Regions from separate parts of the Rhizobium sp. BK112 genome, predicted to be linked through region 1. Evidence: predicted binding sites of a transcription regulator. Region 1 holds the regulator's gene; each other region holds the start of a gene.
The links. Region 1 encodes LexA, which represses DNA repair genes until DNA is damaged. Its sites were predicted from a motif close to TGTTCNNNNTGTGTTCNG; they were not measured.
Positions count from the first base shown of each region.

Region 1 (2,268 bases):
CAGCCGCATCGGGCGCGCAAAGCACCACCTCGGCAATGCCGGTGACGCCATTGGCATGCGCCTCCAGCGCGCCGCGGTCGGCCGGCAGCGGATTGACGCGCTCGACGGTGAAGAGAAAGAGATCGGGCGCGCGCAGGTCGCCGGCAAAGGCCAGCCTGAAGCCGGCAATGCTCTCAGAACCATCCGGCATCGTCATCGGCCGGCTGAACGCCAGCATCTCGCCGGCGCTCGCTCCGTCGCCGACGAAATTCCGATGATCGATATCGGCATCCTCGCTGCCGAAGGCCACCGCCGAAAGCCCTTCCTCGCCGCAGCGGAATCGGAAGGCGCGGTTGCGGGCGGTGAAGACATTGCCTTGCCGCGCCGATGCTTCACTTTCCCTAACGCTCGCAATCCCGAGCGGCTCCAGATAGGTCTTATCGGCAAAAAAGACGCAGGCATTCTCCGTTCCGAAGGGATGACGCGCATCGGCGGCAACGGTAAAGCCCAGCTTGCCGAGCCTCTCGCGCGCCAGATCGATATTGACGACCGGCAGCACGACATGATCCAGCGGGCGTGGTTTGGCGGAATGCTCGTTCATGGTATCCCCTCTCCTCACACGGCAGAGATGTGCGACAGTGCCGCGCAAGGCAAGACTTGTCGGCCAATCCGGCGAATGAAAATAAAAATCTCAACGAGTTGGCGCCAAGTTTTACGGAAATTTAGCTACTTGCGGAACACATATGGAACATATAGTGTCTGTTCTGGATTTGTTTCAATCACGGGGTCACAACGTCGATGCTCACGCGCAAACAACAGGAGCTTCTCCTCTTCATTCATGAGCGCATGAAGGAATCCGGCGTTCCGCCGTCTTTCGACGAAATGAAGGACGCCCTGGATCTCGCTTCGAAGTCCGGGATTCACCGGCTGATTACTGCGCTCGAGGAGCGTGGCTTCATTCGCCGCCTACCGAACCGGGCCCGCGCACTCGAGGTCATCAAGCTTCCGGAGGCCTATAGCCCCAGCATCCAGCCCCGGCGCGGCTTTTCGCCGAGCGTCATTGAGGGCAGCCTGGGCAAGCCCCAGCCGGTCGCCACTCCCGCTCCTGCAAAACCCGTCGCCGACAATGGCAACTCAGTCTCCGTGCCGGTCATGGGCCGGATCGCCGCCGGCGTTCCGATCTCGGCAATCCAGAACAACACCCACGACATCGTCGTTCCGGCCGATATGCTCGGCTCCGGTGAACACTACGCGCTGGAGGTCAAGGGTGATTCGATGATCGACGCCGGCATTTTCGACGGCGACACCGTGATCATCCGCAATGGCAGCACCGCAAGCCCTGGCGACATCGTCGTTGCTCTCGTCGACGACGAAGAAGCGACGCTCAAACGCTTCCGCCGCAAGGGCGCCTCGATCGCGCTGGAAGCGGCCAACCCGGCTTACGAGACCCGGATCTTCGGGCCAGACCGCGTCAAGGTGCAGGGCAAACTCGTCGGCCTTATTCGCCGCTATCACTGACACCCTGCAGGCCGGTTTCGACAAAGCTGTTGCTGCGCCAGTCATAGGCGCGATGGCGGATCCATGGCCGCCACAGATCATCGAATGCGGTTGTGACCTCCATGCCGGCCTCCGCGAACCGCAGCTCGACGGAACCGGTCCGGCGCAACGTCTCGCCGGTGAAGAGCGTCGCGCCTGAGCGGCAGCTGTTGAAACGCAGGCGGACCGACGTTACCACGATATCGGCCGCATCGCAGGCCGGAGCGAGATAGGCGGCGTTGTCGATGACGGCGACCACATGACCGTTGCCAAGCCTTGATATGCACCAGGCCTTCTTGACGCAGGAAAAGCGGTTTGCGTCACCGCCGGCTGCAGCCGCCCGCATCGCCGCCCTCGCTTCGTTCTGCTGATCGCGGGAGAGCTTGACGCGGCGGTCCTCTCCCGCTGGCGGGACAGCAGGACCATCCAGCATCTTCGGCGGGTCATGCGCCGGCAGGACCAGCGCGCGCTGCCATTGGTCGAAGATGAAATCCGGCGGGTTTTCACGGTTGGAGGCCATTGCCGCCGCCTCGACGACCGCGACGAGACTGCCATCTTCCGAAATCACCAGATCCGGCGGCCGGGGAACCGGCAGAAGCAGCAGGATGAGCGTTGCGACTGACATGATCGACGTGCCCATATGGCGCAGCCGAGTGCGGAGCAGCGTCAGCAGCAGGAAGCCTGCCACGGCGACCGCGAAATACCAGGCGGGCAAGCGGCCGATGCCGATGTCGCCACCCCAGCCGGACACGG
Region 1 covers NZ_JACHYZ010000005.1:182,364-184,631, forward strand. Annotated here, with positions in the region: gene FHT75_RS16275 (VOC family protein) at 1-580, opposite strand, end outside; gene lexA (transcriptional repressor LexA) at 778-1,497, shown strand; gene FHT75_RS16285 (ComEC/Rec2 family competence protein) at 1,478-2,268, opposite strand, start outside.

Region 2 (2,268 bases), on a different contig from region 1:
CGCCCGAGGCGCTGGAGCCTTTGTTCGAAAAGCGGATGGACGGCTTTTCCGCCATCTTCCACCGGATCTCCTACGAGAAGATCGGCACGGCGACGATCCAATCGCGCGCCACGGCAGGCGTTGCCAATGCCACCTTCATCTTCGCGCTGCCGGGTTCGCCCGGCGCCTGCCGGGATGCCTGGGACGGCATTCTGAAAGGCCAACTCGACTACCGCAGCGTGCCGTGCAATTTCGTCGAGATCATGCCGCGGCTGGACGAGCACCTGAAACGCGGCGCGACGAAGTAGACTGCCTGCAAGAGCGGCATTCCTATGTGGCCAGGCCCGGCAGGACGGGCATGGTATCCCAGCTATCACCCGACAGCAGAATGCAGCTTACGCCGTGAACATCCGTGACGATGAGGGTCCAGGTGCCGCTTTCGGCGGCATAGACCTCAAGAATGGCGTTCTGGTTGATCAGTCCGACTGCCGTGAGCTTTTCGGCGAAGTTCTTGTCCAGGAAATTGACGATTTCGGGTCGGCCTGCGCAACTGCGCATCATCTGCGATGCTGCCGAATGCGGATGCGCGATCACCAATATCGGCAATATGACGGCCAGCAGGCCGTAGATCATACCGCGTGTCATGACGCACCTCCTTTCGCCGGGTACCCGGCAGAAGAGGAGATTGTCGCTGACCTGTTCTGCCGTTCACCGGCATTCCATGGCCATTCCGTTGCGAAGCGCGGCGCTTCGACGGCGCCATGTTTGAATTATAGCGCGAAATCCTATTGGGCGCCATCTTTTGCGCGAGCGGTGGGAGAGGATCGCGGCAGCTACCGTGCGGCGCGGGCGACCCAGGACGGAATGAGCTCGCTCGCCAGCCGCCGCGGTTTCTGGCCCTTGACGAATTCGGCAAGCCGCATGCCGCTTTTGGCGGTGGCGAGTGCCAGCTTTTTCGGCACCAGGAAACCGAGTTCCAGCGGCGGTACGGCCCGGCCGACACGCTGGAAGAACGGGCGGCGATAGCCCCTCGACGCGGTGAAGCGCGCCGGCAGCTTGTTCAGCGCCACATATTCGGCGATCTCATCGATCCAGCCCGCCTGCGGTCTGGCGCCCGGCTCGACGAAGAGCAGCCATTCGCCGCGCGCCGAGCGGACGATGTCCTTGATATCCCATTGCGAATGGAAGCGGCAGCCGGCAGCGTCGGCCACCCGTGAGGTGCCGTCGCGAGAGCCGTGATCGAGCACGATCACATCGCTCACCAGCCCCTCCACTGCGCCTGCCACCAAGACCGATAAAGTCTGCGCCAGTTCAGATTCCTGATCCTGACATTCGAGAACAACCGTCAACATTGACTGTTTATAATGCGCCGCACAAATTTTTGCCAGCGCCGTTTTCCTCATTTTGTTCTTGCATTGTTCTCATTTTGCCGATAGGAATTTAATCAGCAAAACGGGCGGAGGCGATGGCTTTCCGCCACGGGAGAATCCGATGAGAGAGCAGTCCCTGGCAGGGCAGGCCGCATTCGCGCCTGCCAATACGGCAGATATTGCCGATGCGATGATCGTTTCCTCGGGTCTAAGGGTCGAGGTCGATCGGCGGCGCGGGCGTGGGGCGGGATTGAACCCGACGGGGCGGTTCGAAGCGCTGCAGCGGGAGACCTTCGACGATGGCTGGCAGACATGGGAAGAACTGCCGCCGTTCAAGACGGAAGTGCAGGTCGAGAAGCCGCGCACGGCCATCACCCGCAACGAATCGCCGGATATTTCCTTCGACCGTTCGATCAATCCCTATCGCGGCTGCGAACATGGCTGCATCTATTGTTTCGCCCGGCCGACGCATGCCTATATGGGGCTTTCCGCAGGGCTCGATTTCGAGACGAAGCTGTTTGCCAAGCCCGATGCGGCAAAGTTGCTGGAGCGGGAGCTCGCCAAACCCGGCTACAAGGTGCGGGTGATCGCCATCGGCACCAATACCGACCCCTATCAGCCGATCGAAAAGGAATGGCGCATCATGCGCGGCATCCTCGAGGTCTTGAACAAGGCAAACCATCCAGTCTCGATCGTCACCAAATCGGCGATGATCCTGCGTGATCTCGACATTCTGCGGGAGATGGCAAGCAAGAACCTGGTGCGCGTCGGCATCTCCGTGACCACGCTGGATCGCAAGCTTGCCCGGACGATGGAGCCGCGGGCCGCAACACCGCCGCGGCGGCTGGAGACGATCCACACCCTTGCCGAAGCCGGCATCCAGACGGCTGTGATGGCCGCCCCGCTGATCCCGGCGCTG
Region 2 covers NZ_JACHYZ010000002.1:296,423-298,690, reverse strand. Annotated here, with positions in the region: gene moaB (molybdenum cofactor biosynthesis protein B) at 1-287, shown strand, start outside; gene FHT75_RS06645 (hypothetical protein) at 310-624, opposite strand; gene FHT75_RS06640 (glycosyltransferase family 2 protein) at 813-1,331, opposite strand; gene FHT75_RS06635 (PA0069 family radical SAM protein) at 1,471-2,268, shown strand, end outside.
Region 2: FHT75_RS06635 (PA0069 family radical SAM protein) is a predicted target of LexA. The motif match lies at 1,385-1,402, and genes of this name have one in related genera.

Region 3 (2,268 bases), on a different contig from region 1:
GCCTGGAAGCCCAGGCGCGCGGCTACCGGCTCTTCCATTATACGCCCGACCGCCTGAGCTTCCGCGACGGCAAGCTCTTTGCCAGCGTCGAGCCGATGCTGCTGCGCGACGTCAGGGGCGATCACTTCGAGCTTGGCGCGCCGGAGCGCGTCGATCTCGCGACCATGGATGTCGTGCTGCTGCGCCAGGACCCGCCCTTCGACATGGCCTATATCACCTCGACGCATCTGCTCGAGCGCATTCACCCGAAGACGCTGGTCGTCAACGATCCGGCCTGGGTGCGCAATTCGCCGGAGAAGATCTTCGTCACCGAATTTTCCGACCTGATGCCGAAGACGCTGATCACCAAGGACCCGGCCGAGATCCGCCGTTTCCGCGACGAGATGGGCGATATCATCCTGAAGCCGCTCTACGGCAATGGCGGCGCCGGCGTCTTTCATTCAACCCGCGACGACCGCAACCTCTCCTCGCTGCTGGAGATGTTCGGCCAGCTGTTCCGCGAACCCTTCATCGCCCAGCAATATCTGCCCGATGTGCGCAAGGGCGACAAACGCATCATCCTGGTCGACGGTGAATTTGCCGGCGCCATCAACCGCGTCCCGGCCGAGCACGACAGCCGCTCCAACATGCATGTCGGCGGCCGCGCCGAGGCGACCGAACTAACGTCGCGCGAGCAGGAAATCTGCGCCCGCATCGGCCCGGCGCTGAGAGAACGCGGCTTCCTGCTCGTCGGCATCGACGTGATCGGCGATTACATGACCGAGATCAACGTCACCTCGCCCACGGGCATCCGCGAGGTCAAGAAGTTCGGCGGCGCCGATATATCAAGCCTGCTCTGGGATGCGATCGAACGCAAACGCGGCTGACCGGCAAATCATGCCCGTTTTGATCCCGCGGCCGGGTACAACCCGGTCGCCGCGGATATCCAGATATGTTCCTTGATTGTTCTTGTTTTATTCCTGCTTCCATGCCAGATTGCAACCGTTGGCTTTCAAGGGCCGGGGGCGGTATAAGAGTTTGCGGCAAGGGGATGGGTTTATGGTCGCGCGTGTCAGCACGGTGGCATTCCAGGGCATCGAAGGCGTGCCGGTTGAGGTCCAGGTCATGGTCGCGCCCGGCAAAGTCGGCATGCAGATCGTCGGCCTGCCCGACAAGGCGGTGGCCGAGAGCCGTGAGCGCGTGCAGGCGGCCCTCCATGCCTCCGGCCTGGCGCTGCCGGCCAAGCGGGTAACCGTCAATCTGGCGCCTGCCGATCTGCCGAAGGAGGGCTCGCATTTCGATCTGCCGATCGCCCTTGCCTTGATGGCCGCCCTCGGCGCCATTCCCGCCGATGCCCTGTCGGATTTTGTCGTCGTCGGCGAGCTCAACCTCGATGGCACGATCGCCGCCATCGCAGGCGCGCTGCCGGCCGCGATCGGCGCCAATGCGCTCGGCAAGGGGCTGATCTGCCCGGCCGAAAGCGGCGCCGAAGCCGCCTGGGCGGGCGCCGATGTCGATATTCTCGCCCCTCGCAGCCTGATTGCCCTTGCCAATCATTTCCGCGGCACGCAAGTGCTGTCGAGGCCTGAGCCGTCGATCCGCGCCAATGCCGCCAACCTGCCGGACCTTGCCGAGATCAAGGGCCAGGAAAGCGCCAAGCGGGCGCTGGAGGTCGCAGCCGCCGGCGGCCATAATCTCCTGATGGTCGGGCCTCCCGGCTCCGGCAAGTCGATGCTGGCGGCCAGGCTGCCGTCGATCCTGCCGCCGCTTTCGGCCGCCGAACTGCTGGAGGTGTCGATGGTCCACTCGATCGCCGGCCAGCTCTCCGGCGGCAAGCTTTCCGACCGCCGGCCCTTCCGCACCCCGCATCATTCCGCCACCATGGCCGCCCTCGTCGGCGGCGGCCTGCGCGCCCGTCCGGGCGAAGCCTCGCTTGCCCATCACGGCGTGCTGTTTCTCGACGAATTTCCAGAGTTCACGCCGCAGGCGCTCGATGCGCTGCGCCAGCCGCTCGAAGGCGGCGAGTGCGTCATCGCGCGTGCCAATCACCGCGTTTCCTATCCGGCGAAATTCCAGCTGATCGCGGCAATGAACCCCTGCCGCTGCGGCATGGCCGGCGAGCCCGGTCATAGCTGCGCCCGCGGCCCGCGCTGCATGAGCGATTACCAGGCCCGCATCTCCGGCCCGCTGATGGACCGCATCGATATCCGCATCGACGTGCCGGCCGTCTCCGCCGCCGATCTCATCCGGCCGATGGCGGCCGAAAGCAGCGCCGACGTCGCCCGCCGC
Region 3 covers NZ_JACHYZ010000004.1:284,957-287,224, reverse strand. Annotated here, with positions in the region: gene gshB (glutathione synthase) at 1-866, shown strand, start outside; gene FHT75_RS14040 (YifB family Mg chelatase-like AAA ATPase) at 1,039-2,268, shown strand, end outside.
Region 3: FHT75_RS14040 (YifB family Mg chelatase-like AAA ATPase) is a predicted target of LexA. The motif match lies at 944-961, and genes of this name have one in related genera.